DNA from 4 places in the Pseudoalteromonas sp. HL-AS2 genome. Region 1 is predicted to be linked to each of the others. Evidence: predicted binding sites of a transcription regulator. Region 1 holds the regulator's gene; each other region holds the start of a gene.
The links. The regulator sigma-54, encoded in region 1, starts transcription at its own class of promoters, with help from an activator protein. The targets are predictions, from matches to a motif close to GTTGGCACGNNNNTNGNNT.
Positions count from the first base shown of each region.

Region 2: RB215_RS02865 (DUF2726 domain-containing protein) is a predicted target of sigma-54. The motif match lies at 1,251-1,269, and genes of this name have one in related genera.
Region 3: flgJ (flagellar assembly peptidoglycan hydrolase FlgJ) is a predicted target of sigma-54. The motif match lies at 1,648-1,666, and genes of this name have one in related genera.
Region 4: RB215_RS06755 (EF-hand domain-containing protein) is a predicted target of sigma-54. The motif match lies at 1,584-1,602, and genes of this name have one in related genera.

Region 1 is NZ_CP133571.1:2,664,423-2,667,562, reverse strand. Features, by position in the region: gene ptsN (PTS IIA-like nitrogen regulatory protein PtsN) at 1-312, opposite strand, end outside; gene hpf (ribosome hibernation promoting factor) at 317-604, opposite strand; gene RB215_RS12430 (RNA polymerase factor sigma-54) at 631-2,124, opposite strand; gene lptB (LPS export ABC transporter ATP-binding protein) at 2,194-2,919, opposite strand; gene lptA (lipopolysaccharide transport periplasmic protein LptA) at 2,916-3,140, opposite strand, start outside.
Region 2 is NZ_CP133571.1:598,344-601,483, reverse strand. Features, by position in the region: gene arcB (aerobic respiration two-component sensor histidine kinase ArcB) at 1-59, opposite strand, end outside; gene folE2 (GTP cyclohydrolase FolE2) at 273-1,193, shown strand; gene RB215_RS02865 (DUF2726 domain-containing protein) at 1,309-1,905, shown strand; gene mtnN (5'-methylthioadenosine/S-adenosylhomocysteine nucleosidase) at 2,013-2,720, shown strand; gene RB215_RS02855 (cobalamin biosynthesis protein) at 2,721-3,140, shown strand, end outside.
Region 3 is NZ_CP133571.1:838,326-841,465, reverse strand. Features, by position in the region: gene flgK (flagellar hook-associated protein FlgK) at 1-613, opposite strand, end outside; gene flgJ (flagellar assembly peptidoglycan hydrolase FlgJ) at 615-1,610, opposite strand; gene RB215_RS03970 (flagellar basal body P-ring protein FlgI) at 1,738-2,832, opposite strand; gene flgH (flagellar basal body L-ring protein FlgH) at 2,845-3,140, opposite strand, start outside.
Region 4 is NZ_CP133571.1:1,405,143-1,408,282, forward strand. Features, by position in the region: gene RB215_RS06745 (energy-coupling factor ABC transporter permease) at 1-516, opposite strand, end outside; gene xthA (exodeoxyribonuclease III) at 521-1,327, opposite strand; gene RB215_RS06755 (EF-hand domain-containing protein) at 1,642-2,163, shown strand; gene scpB (SMC-Scp complex subunit ScpB) at 2,316-2,906, shown strand; gene rluB (23S rRNA pseudouridine(2605) synthase RluB) at 2,903-3,140, shown strand, end outside.

The sequences.
Region 1 (3,140 bases):
TATAAGCGCAACAAAAATATCAACTGGACGATTATCAATTGCATCAAAATTAATAGCGGTTTCGCTTATTAAAATTAAGGCAAGAGGCTCTTGTGCCCCGCTCATACGGCCATGTGGAATTGCTATTCCTCGGCCAATACCGGTACTACCTAGCTTTTCTCTTGCCAATAAAGCAGTGAGAATATCTTGCTGAGGTAAATACGGCATTTTTTTATGCGCGAGTTCACTGATGAATTCTAAAATTCTTTTTTTACTATTAAAAAGGACCACAGCTTTGCTGCAGTCCTGGCATATAAGTGAGCTTAATTTCATAGTGTTAGTGTCGAGCAAACTTCTCTTTGTGTTTAATTACTTGACGATCGAGTTTGTCAATCAACGAGTCAATGGCAGCGTACATATCTTGGTGTTCGGTCGATGCAAATAGCTCAGCGCCACTTACAAAAATTGTTGCTTCAGCTTTTTGACTTAATTTTTCTACATCGAGAATAACATGCACATTAGTTATGTGATCTGAGTGTCTTTGCAGCTTTGCAAATTTATTATTTACATAGTCTCTTAATGAGTCTGTAATGTCTACATGACGACCAGTTAAGTTTAGTTGCATCAGCATTTTCCTCTTTGTTGTACGTCTTAAATCAAGCTTTTACGTTGATTCGACGGGGGAATAGCCAGAGATTCGCGATATTTTGCAATTGTCCGTCTAGCTACTTTAATTCCTTGCTCAGCCAATATATCTGCAATCTTGCTATCACTCAATGGTTTGGCTAAGTTTTCTGCAGCTATCAACTTTTTAATCAAGGCACGTATGGCAGTTGATGAACATTCGCCACCATTTTCGGTGCTTACATGGCTTGAAAAAAAGTACTTAAGCTCAAAAATGCCACGTGGAGTGTGCATATATTTTTGCGTAGTGACCCGTGAAATAGTCGACTCGTGCATTTCAACTATTTCGGCAACATCGTTTAAAACCATAGGTTTCATGGCTTCTGGGCCATGTTCAAAAAACGCTTGTTGCTGCTTAACAATACAATTAGTTACTTTCAGGAGGGTTTCGTTTCTACTTTCTAGGCTTTTAATAAACCATTTAGCTTCTTGTAAGTGCGAGCGAATAAATTGGCTGTCACCGCTGGATTTTACTGTACGAGACATAGCCGCATATTGGCTGTTAACACGTATTTTTGGCATGCTATCTGGGTTTAGCTCTACCACCCAGCGGCCTTTTATTTTTTTAACAGACACGTCAGGTATAACGTATTCAGACTCTTCTCTGACAATAGTATCCGCAGGCTTAGGGTTAAGCGTATGAATAAGTGTCATTATTTCTTTAAGCTCTTCTTCTTTGAGCTTAGTTTTTTTCATTAACGTACGATAGTCGCGAGCAGCGAGTAAATCGATATGATCAGTTAACACCATTTTTGTTTCGTTAATATAAGGGGTGTCTTTATCAAATTGATTTAATTGAATGCATAAGCATTCTTGCAAGCTGCGAGCTGCAATACCAACAGGATCAAATAATTGAATGCGCTTTAGCACTGCTTCTATTTCATCTAGTTCTACTTCGTGTTCGTCATCACTTTCTTGATTAAAGCTTGCTAAAAGGTCTTCGCAACTGAGGGTTAAAATACCAGAGTCATCTACGGCTTCAACGATAGCTATGGCAATAGCTTCGTCGGTAGGGCTAAAAGGGGTGAGCTGTAATTGCCACATTAAGTATTCATGCAGGGTTTCGGTTGATGCACCTTGATAAATAGATTCATCTTCAGGCATTGGCCCTGATGAAGAGGCAGGCGCTGCGCTCATATATTCATCCCATGATACATCCATGGCCATGTCGTCGCTTATGGTGTCTTTATTTAGTGCTTCACCGCTATCTTGCTCATACTCGCTTGGGGTGTCGTCAGCAGAGGCGCTAACAGTAATGTCATCTGCTTTTTGCTCGTTTTTACCTGCTGATTCTTCCGTGTAATCTTGTTCATCAACTTCAAGTAATGGGTTGCTATCAAGTGCTTCTTGTATTTCTTGCTGGAGATCCAAGGTACTAAGCTGCAATAAGCGAATAGCCTGTTGCAGTTGCGGAGTCATTGTAAGTTGCTGGCCCATGCGCAGCTGTAATGATTGCCTCATTTATCTCTAACAATCCTTATAAATTGATATGATTAATCTTAGCAGATGCTTATAGTAATAACATAAATATTACAGTTTGAACTGCTCGCCTAAATAAACATCACGTACTGTTTTATCGTTTAATACAAATTCAGGAGTACCAGATGCAATTAGCTCCCCATGAGAAACAATGTAGGCTTTTTCACAAACATCAAGGGTTTCCCTTACATTGTGGTCGGTAATTAGTACGCCAATACCACGATTTTTAAGGTGTTCTATAATTTTTTTAATATCGAGTACTGAAATGGGATCCACGCCAGCAAAGGGCTCATCAAGCAATATAAATTTAGGATCTGCAGCTAAAGCACGTGCTATTTCTACGCGGCGACGTTCACCACCAGATAGCGCCATACCTAAGCTGTCGCGAATATGTTGCAGGCTAAATTCGTCCAATAAACTATTTAGGGTTTCTTCCCTGGCTTGTTTATTTAGTTGCTTACGCGTTTCTAAAATAGCCATTAAATTTTGATACACAGTGAGCTTTCTAAAAATAGAAGATTCTTGTGGTAAATAACCAATACCTAAACGAGCACGGCTGTGCATAGGAAGTAAGGTAATATCGTTATCATCAATTAATATTTTACCTTTGTCGCTAGGTACTAAGCCTACAATCATGTAAAAGGTAGTGGTTTTACCTGCGCCATTTGGGCCAAGTAAACCAACAATGCTGCCAGCTTTTACTTCAAGTCCTACATTTTTAACAACTTCACGGCCTTTATAGCTTTTTGCTAATAGCTCTGCTTTTAATGTACTCATGGCTGACCTTTATTGAGTTTTTGTTCTTTTTTTACGTCTACAGGCACTAAAATAGTGTGTACCCGATCAGTTGAGTTTTCATCTTTTTCAGCACTTATAAGCTGTTGCTCTATATCATAGGTGATGCTTTTAGCCGTAATTTTTTGCCCAGCTTGAGAAATGTTTGCATCTCCTACCAGGGTTAAAAAACGTTTCGCTACATCGTAACGTACTTCGTTAGC
Region 2 (3,140 bases), 1.1 Mb from region 1:
AACCGAGTTATTAAACTAGAAAGAACTCGAGCCCAAGGGCTCAAAGAAGAATCGGTCATATATCAGTGTGTCTCTTAGCTTAATTACAAAAAGGTTTAAATTGCATGTTATGGTTAATTTTAGCATTTTCTATCAGCTATTTTCAGGTTGTGCGATAAAAACTCTAATATTTATTGTTTGAATCATTAGCTGGCTACAACTCATCATTCCAGCAATAAATTATTTAGTGTAAAATGCGGCGCTTTATTATTGCTAATAACGAGTAACACACCATGCAAACTAATATGCCCGATATAGCTAACACGGCTCCCGCCTTACAAACTGGTACATTAGACTGGGTGGGAATGGGTGAAATTGAACTGCCATTTATTTTTGAGTCGCATGGCATAACGCCAGTTACTGTTAATGCTAAAGCCCGCGCTTTTGTAAACTTACACAAAGAAGATGCAAAAGGCATTCATATGTCGCGCTTATTTTTAGCGCTCGACACGCTCTCTACTGAGCAGCAAGTTAATCCTCAAACATTGGCTCAAGCGCTCGATTTTTTTATTAGTAGCCACGAAGGCTTAAGTGATAAAGCACTTATAGAATTTAAGTTTGAATTACCACTGCGCCGTAAATCGTTATTAAGCGGCAAGGCTGGCTGGAAAAGCTACCCCGTTATATTAACCAGCACAATTGAACAAGGTGTTATTAATTACGAGCTAAGTGTTGATGTAACCTATTCATCAACTTGCCCATGTTCAGCGGCACTTGCGCGTCAGCTGATACAAAATGCATTTGCCGAAAAATTCAGTCAAGAAACCCTCTGTCAAAAAGAAGCACTAGAATGGCTAGGTACTACGCAAGGTATTGTAGCCACCCCACACTCGCAGCGCTCAATTGCTAATGTAAAAGTAAAGCTCGACAGTAATATTACTCAATTTGACGTAGTTAATTTAATTAACACGATTGAAGATGAATTAAAAACGCCAGTACAAGCGGCAGTGAAACGTGAAGATGAACAAGAGTTTGCCCGCCTAAATGGTCAAAATTTAATGTTTTGTGAAGATGCTGCTCGTAAAATTAAAGCGCTACTAGAAACACAGCAATACAGTGATTACTGGTTACAAATAAATCATTACGAATCGCTGCATGCGCACGACGCACTCGCTATTGCAGTTAAAGGCGTTGCTGGCGGTTATAGAGCTTAAGTTCTTATTTTGCAGTATTCAATATCCATACGGAAACATACTACTTAACTAACTAATTTAGGCACGTTAATTGCTTTACTTAAGCAGTGTCAATTTGTTGTTATGGAGTTACCGTATGGAATTCGCTTTATTATCAATTTTAGTATTAGTTGTTGGGGCCTCTGTTATTGCGTCAAAGTTTAACGATGATGGCGGAAACCCTTACCCTTTTACCCGCAAGCAAAATGTATTTACTCAAGTAGAAAGTGCTTTTTTAAATTTATTAGAACGCGCAGTGGGCGATCAGTATAAAATTGTTAGTCGTGTAAAACTAATCGACGTGATTGATTGCAAACAAGGTTTATCGGCAAAGTCTAAGCGTGCAGCAATGGCTAAAGCTAAAAATAAACAGCTTGATTTTGTGCTAGTCGATAAAGAAAAAATGACCATAGTGGCAGCCGTAGACTTAGTAAACAATGCCAATAAAGATGGCCATAAAGCACAACGCGACTGGTTTGTTAATGGCGCATTAGAGGCCGCTGGCATCCCGCATATTCGTATGAAAGTAAAATCAGGCTATCGCCCAAGTGAAGTACGCGACGCTATTATGTTTAAACTCGGCAAACCTGCGGCTACGCAAACAGCTCGCCCTATTCGTACCCGAGTTCAAAAACCAGCGGTACTATCACCTTCTCAAGCTAAAGCGCACTCTACAGCACTAGCCGAAATTTAACGTAAATAACATAATAAAAAGCGAGCAAAGTAAAACTGCTCGCTTTTTTGTTTTTTAGCGCTAACTTCACGTATAATCAGCGCATTCAAACTCAGGAACTTAACACTATGAATGTTGGTATTATTGGCGCAATGGAGCCAGAAGTTAAAATTTTGCGCGAAGCAATGCAAAATCCACAAACTTTAACTAAAGCTGGTTTTACTTTTTATACCGGTGAATTAGCAGGTAACACAGTAACATTGGTTCAATCTGGTATTGGTAAAGTAGCATCAACTATTGCAACTACATTACTTATTGACAACTTCGCCCCTGATTGCGTAATTAACACCGGCTCTGCCGGCGGCTTTGATCCGTCATTAAATGTGGGCGATGTAGTTATTTCGTCAGAAGTTCGTCATCATGATGTTGATGTAACTGCCTTTGGTTACGAAATAGGTCAAGTACCACAAATGCCAGCAGGTTTTGCAGCACACCCTAAATTAGTGGCTGCCGCAGAGCAAACTATTGCGCAAATTAGTGACGTAAAAACCTTAGTTGGTTTAATTTGTACCGGCGACATATTTATGTGTGACCCAATACGTATTGAAAAAGCCCGTAGCGACTTTCCTACAATGCTTGCAGTAGAAATGGAAGGGGCATCAATTGCGCAAACCTGTCATACACTTAATACACCGTTTGTGGTTATTCGCTCGATGTCAGATATTGCCGGCAAAGAGTCGCCGCAGTCGTTTGAAGAATACCTAGAAACAGCATCAATCAATTCATCTAAAATGGTAGTGGCGTTACTTGAAAAGCTAACGGCAGTTTCACTGTAAATGCTCAGCAATATGGTTCAAAATCACTTGGACTTTATTGTATTTATAATGGCGCTCCTTGCTGAGCGCTTTTTACCACTTGTTAGTTGGTATCATCCTAACACCGCTTTAACGGCTATTTTTAGCGCTATTGGTAAGCGTATTTATAAAGCAGCAGAACCCAATAGCTATCAATATTTAGCCGCAGCCCTTGCCAGTACACTTATTTTAAGTGTGGTACTTATTATTATTGTATTACTACTGGAATTTGCATTTTACCCTGAATTACTCGCCGGGCTTATTTTATATTTATGCCTTGAGAGTAAAGCTATTGATAAAAAAGCACTACGTATTGCTAAGCTTACCAAACAAAACCAAAAATCTGCCGCCCGTGAGCTATTAAAGCCATTAGTAGCCCGAGACGTTACTAAACTCTCTGGT
Region 3 (3,140 bases), 1.4 Mb from region 1:
TTAACTCTGATAAATCGCGAATCGCTTTATCGCGCTCATTATATGTGCCGCTTGCAGCTGATGCGTTGTTAGTACCATTAACACCAGCAATTTGTTGGTTTAACGATCCTATTTTTTGAATTAAGGTGTTGGCTTCATCGGAGAATATTTCGAGCTGCTCATTTACAACATTTTTTTGATCCAGCACTATTCCCGACAACCTATCCATTTGGCTTATTAAGCTGTCGGCGTTAGTCATTACTAACGAACGTGCAACCGTTGACGATGGCTGATTAAGCGCTTCTTGCACGTTATTAAATAGCGAATTAATACCGGTCGATAAGCTATTCGCTTCTTGCGAAAATAAGGTGTCGACCCGGTTTGCTTCACTTACAAACTGATCAAAAAACGTTTTATTTGAGGTGTCTCGGTTTAATTGTTTTTGTGCAAATTCATTAAGCAATCTGTAAGTATTACCTTTGCCAACTTGATTGCCGATCATGGTGCCATGCTCTGTACGCTCGCGCACATAGCCATCGGTATTTACATTAGTAATATTTTTACTGGTTGTTTGCAACAGATCAGTGTTTGCTCTTATTCCTGAATTAGCAATGTTTAATAAATTAAACGACATGTTACTTTACTCCTTGGCGGATCACGTTTGTTGCAATATTTTTAAGCTCGCTACTGTTAAGTACGCGCTTTATTTTATCCGCATAATTTGGGTCTGTTGCATAACCGGCTTGTTGTAATGAGTCTAAAAACACTGCCGGTTTGGCGGTATTTTGTAATGCTTGTTGATAGCGTGGATTTTGAGTTAAAAAATCAACAAAGTCGTTTACGCTGTCTTTTATTGAGTCGTAAGCCCTAAAACTGGCTTGTTTTTTAACTGCAGCGCCTTGTTCAAACTCTAAGGTTACTTTGTTAGCTTTTTCGCCCTGCCAGCTTTTATCTGACTTAATATTAAATAAGTTATTTGAGCTGTTACCGTCGCTTTTATTAATAATATGCTTACCCCAACCGGTTTCAAGCGCTGCTTGAGCCACCATAACGGCTGGGTTTAAACCAATTTTTTTAGCCGCTGTTTTAGCATGCTCCCATACCGAACTTACAAATTCTTCGGCCGTTTCAAAGTTTGGCTTAGCTACTTCTGGCTTTTCGGTGTTCATAGCGCTTTTATCTACAGGCTCAGTTACGGCTTTTTTACGCTGTTGCTGCGGCAACTCTATGCCAGCACGCTGATCGCTTAAAAGATCGTTACTGGTTCTGAGTACTGAAGCTGGGGTGTAATTTTTTGCCGTAGGAGAAAGTTGCTGCACTATTAAGTCGGCAAGCCCTAATGAGCCATTAGACGAGAGCTCTGATGAAAGTTGCTGATCGTGCATTTCTTCAAAAAACTTTACGCTACTTGAATTTAATGGGCTTTCTTTATCTTCGAAGGCTTCGCTGGCTTTGCGCATGCTTTTAAGCAGCATTTGCGTAAATATGGCTTCAAATTGTGCCGCTGCTTTTTTGAGAGCCGCTTTTGAGGCATCACTAGACGCGTCGCCACTGTTTAGGGCGTCTTTACGCAAAGCGTTTAAGTTACCTAAATCAAAAAAGTTTTGCTTATCGAGATGATTTGTTTCCATCAGCTTTTTGACACAATAATGAATAATGTATAAAGCAATGCAAAAATTGAGCCAGAGGGGAAGGTGTTAAGCAAAATGCCATCGGTTACCAGCTTTTAAAACTGACCACCGATAGCATTACGTTGTTTTAAATTACAACTAGCTGGCCGTTTATTGCGCCAGCTTCTTTTAGGGCTTCTAGTATTGCCATTAAATCGCCAGGCGCGGCGCCTACTTCGTTTATAGCGCGTACTAGGTCATCTAGGCTAACTCCGGGGTTAAATACAAATGCCCGTGAGTCGTCTTGTTTTATATCTATAATACTTTGCTGGGTAACAACGGTATCGCCATCGCTAAAAGCATTAGGCTGCGATACGTTTAGCTGCTCTGCAATCGTTACTGTTAAGCCACCGTGAGTAATAGCAGCTGGTTGCAACTTTACATTTTTACCAATAACAATAGTACCGGTACGCGAGTTAACGATAATTTTTGCCGCTGTATCTGCTGGGGTAAATTCTAGGTTTTCGAGCGTTGATAAGTAAGACACGCGCTGCGAGGCGTCTCTTGGGGCAATCACTCTAATAGACGCTGAATCGAGTGCTTGGGCGCTATTTGGGCCAACTAAATCGTTTATGGTTTTTTCTAATCGCTTAGCGGTAGTAAAGTCTGGGCGATTTAAGTTAAAAGTAATATAGTCGTTTTGCATAAATGGGCTTTTAACTGCACGCTCAACGGTTGCGCCATTTGGAATACGCCCCACTGTTGGCGTGTTTATAACGACTTTACTGCCATCAAGCCCTTCTGCGCCTAAACCACCTACAATTAAACTACCTTGGCCAATAGCGTATACGTTGCCGTCGACCCCTTTTAAAAAGGTTTGTAGTAAAGTACCACCACGTAAACTACCTGCACTACCAATAGACGATACGGTAATATCAATAGTTTGCCCGGGCTTTCTAAAAGGCGGTAGCTCTGCATGCACTGCAACCGCAGCCACGTTTTTAATTTTTGGTTTTAAGCTTGCTGGTAACGTAATGCCAAAGCTGTTTAACATGCCTTTAAAGCTTTGCTCGGTAAATCGGCTTTGCTCGCCCGTACCAGGTAAGCCAACAACTAGGCCATAGCCTACTAATTGGTTTGAGCGTACGCCCTCAACCATAGACACATCTTTAATGCGCTCGGCCATGGCAGGAAGTTGCCAGCCAAGTAACACCATTAAACAAAAAACTTTAAATACATTCATAATGAATGTCCTCTAAAAAGGAAAAAGTGAGCTACTAAAAAAGCGTGTTAGCCAACCGGCACTTTGTGCTTCTTGAGTTTGCCCTTTGCCCGAATATTGAATTCGTGCATTAGCAATTCTATTTGACTGTACGGTATTGTCTGCAGTTACATCTTCTGGCCTTACTAATCCCTCTAAACGAATAAATTCTTCGCCTGAGTTTAACGTTAGCCATTTTTCGCCGCGAATAACTAAGTTACCATTAGGTAAAACACGCATTACGTTTACCGATATATCACCGGCTAAACTATTTGACTGATTTGATTTTG
Region 4 (3,140 bases), 1.3 Mb from region 1:
ATCTGCTAATTGTTGCCAGCTATATTGACCAATAGCAAGATAAAATAATGCCCCTAAAGCTATTTTTATACAGGCGATAAACCCAGCCGTAATAAACGCACATACAAATATATAAACAAAAAAGTGGCGCGGTAAATACTGATAACTAACAATAAAAGCCAAGTAGCTCAATAAAATAGGAATAAATGCGCCAATAAGCAATTGCACTGGCAGTAACTCAAACTCAATTAAACCAAATGCGGCTAATAGCGCCGTTGCCAGAACACTACTTAAAATAGTTAAACGCCAACCGAGTATAAGTGTAGCTGCAGTAATACCTAAAATATGTAAATCAAGGCCCGTTAAAATACCAGCTTTAATGCGCCATAAAACAGCAAACACCAACGCACATGCAAGTACTCCTGTTTGGCGTATGGGTACATTGTAGAGTGCTTTATAGGTCGCTTTATCAATACTAAATAAGCTTATAGCGATTACAAGGGCCCAAAGTAGCCCTTGCATTGGGAGGCTAAGCATAGGGTTATTTAAATTCAGACCAAATAGGGGCATGATCCGATGGCTTTTCGATGCCACGTAATTCGTAATCTATACCTGTGTCTATACAACGCGCGGCTAGCTCATGTGTTGCAAGTACAACATCAATTCGTAGGCCACGGTTATCTAAAAACCCTTTTGAGCGGTAGTCAAACCACGAGTATTGATCGCTGGTTTCTGGGTTTTGCTCTCTAAAGGTGTCTTTAAAGCCCCAATTAAGTAATGTTGCCAGCCATTCACGCTCTATCGGTTGAAAAGAGCATTTACCGGTTTTTAACCAACGTTTAGCATTTACTTCGCCAATACCTATATCTAGGTTGGTAGGTGAAATATTAATATCGCCCATTACAATCACGTCTTCATCAGGGGTATGATTTGTTTGCAGGTGGGTCATTAAATCTTTATAAAACTGACGTTTATATGGGAACTTGGTTTCGTGATTAATGTTTTCACCTTGCGGAAAATAACCATTCATTACCGTTAAATCGCGGCCATTGTCTTGCTCTATGGTAACACTAATCATGCGCTTTTGTGATTCTTCAGTATCAGTGGCAAAGCCTTTAAATACCGATTTAGGTTCTTTTTTGCATAACATAGCTACGCCGTAATGGGCTTTTTGGCCATGATAGTAAACGTGATATCCCATTTTTTGTACATCTTCTAGTGGGAACGCTTCGTCATGAACTTTAATTTCTTGTAGGCCAATAATATCGGGTTGATGTTTGTCGATAATAGCTTGTAATTGATGAAGACGCGCACGCAGACCATTGATATTGAAAGAAATCACTTTCATAGCATATACCTTAAAATTGGTTCTATATAATGCGTTAAATTATATCAGTAAATACACTTACATAACACGCCCGAAACAAGGAAGTTATTGGCTGAACTTTTAAGTGTAAAAACACTCGCTGTAATGTCCGGTATTACACCAATATTTTTTGCAAAAATTACAAGGCATGAAGCAAAGCTTTCATTACTATAATGCGCTACGTTAGTTTTTTATTTATGTTTTTGTTGTAACTAATTGATTTTAATAGATTAGCGTTTTTGGCATTTAACTTGTATTAGTTAAAGTGACATTAATTAACTACAAGGATACGTCTTATGAAAAAGTTAACATTAGCCTCTACTATTTTAGCAACGTTAAGCTTAGCAGCTTGTGCATCTAACCAAGGGTTAGATAAAATTGATAGTGACTTTGCAAGTTTAGATAACGATAGTGATGGTTTTATTTCGAAAGTTGAAGCCGATGACGATAATATTTGGCAACACTTTTCAAATATTGATACCAATATGGATAATCAAATAAGTCGCAATGAATTTAATGCGTACATGCAATTAAATACCGGAAAAGTTGCCACAGACAGTGAAGTAAGCGAATCAGCATTTAAAGCGGATATTACTAAATTTGATAAAATACAAAGCAGCTTCTCGAGTTTAGATAACGATAAAAGTGGCTATATTTCGGTTGAAGAAGCAGACGATGATGATATTTCAAATCACTTTGGCTATATGGATTTAAATAAAGACAAGCGTGTTAGCAAACGTGAATTTGTAACTTACATAAAAAAATATCGCAATGCAGTCGCTGAAGACGACGCACTTAAAAGCGCCAATAACAGCTAAGCACACCATTTTAAAGTGTGAGGAAGGAGCCAGTGCTGTGCACTGGCTTTTTTTGTGGCTTTGATTTACTAAATTGCTCGATATGTTTTCCTACTTTGCTGTAGTTCTGGCATAATAGTTGGCTGTGTGTGTTTATTAGTTTAAGAGCGTTTATGGTGGGTCGGCGAGTTAGTGATGAGCAATTAATTGAGATCATTGAAGCGGCGATTTTTGTTGCTGACAAACCATTAAGTAAACGTCATCTAAAGGATGTTGTTTTAGCCGATTTAGCAATATCTATGGTGCGTATAAACGATGCAATAATAGCAATACAAACACATTTTCAGACCCGTGGTATTCGTTTGGTAGAAGTAGGCAGTGGTTATCGTTTTCAGGCATGTAGTAGCTTAAGCCCTTGGCTAAGTAATTTATGGCAAGAACGCGCGCCCAAATATTCGCGTGCTTTGCTCGAAACATTATCGCTAATTGCTTATAGGCAGCCAATTACACGCGCCGAAATTGAACAAGTGCGTGGTGTTACTACGGGGTCAAATATTATTAAAACACTACTCGAAAGAGAGTGGGTTAAAGTGGTAGGCCACAAAGAAGTGCCGGGTAAGCCGGCGCTATATGCGACTACTAAACAATTTTTAGATTATTTTTCGATAACAGGTTTAGATAATTTACCTGCCTTGCCAGAGCAACAGCAAAGTAAAATTAACCAGTTATTAAGTGATCCTTCTGTGAGAGAACCATCCGAATGAGTGTTATACAAGGTGAAAAGTTACAAAAAGTCCTAGCCCGTGCTGGCGTAGGCTCACGCCGTGAAATGGAAAAATACATTGATGCAAACCGCGTTAGCGTTAACGGCAAAGTGGCTAAATTAGGCGATCGTGTTGAAGAAACAGATTCAATTCGCGTTGATGGCCATACAGTAAAAATTGAAGAAAAAGCGGATAGAATTTGTCGCGTAATTATGTATAACAAGCCTGAAGGTG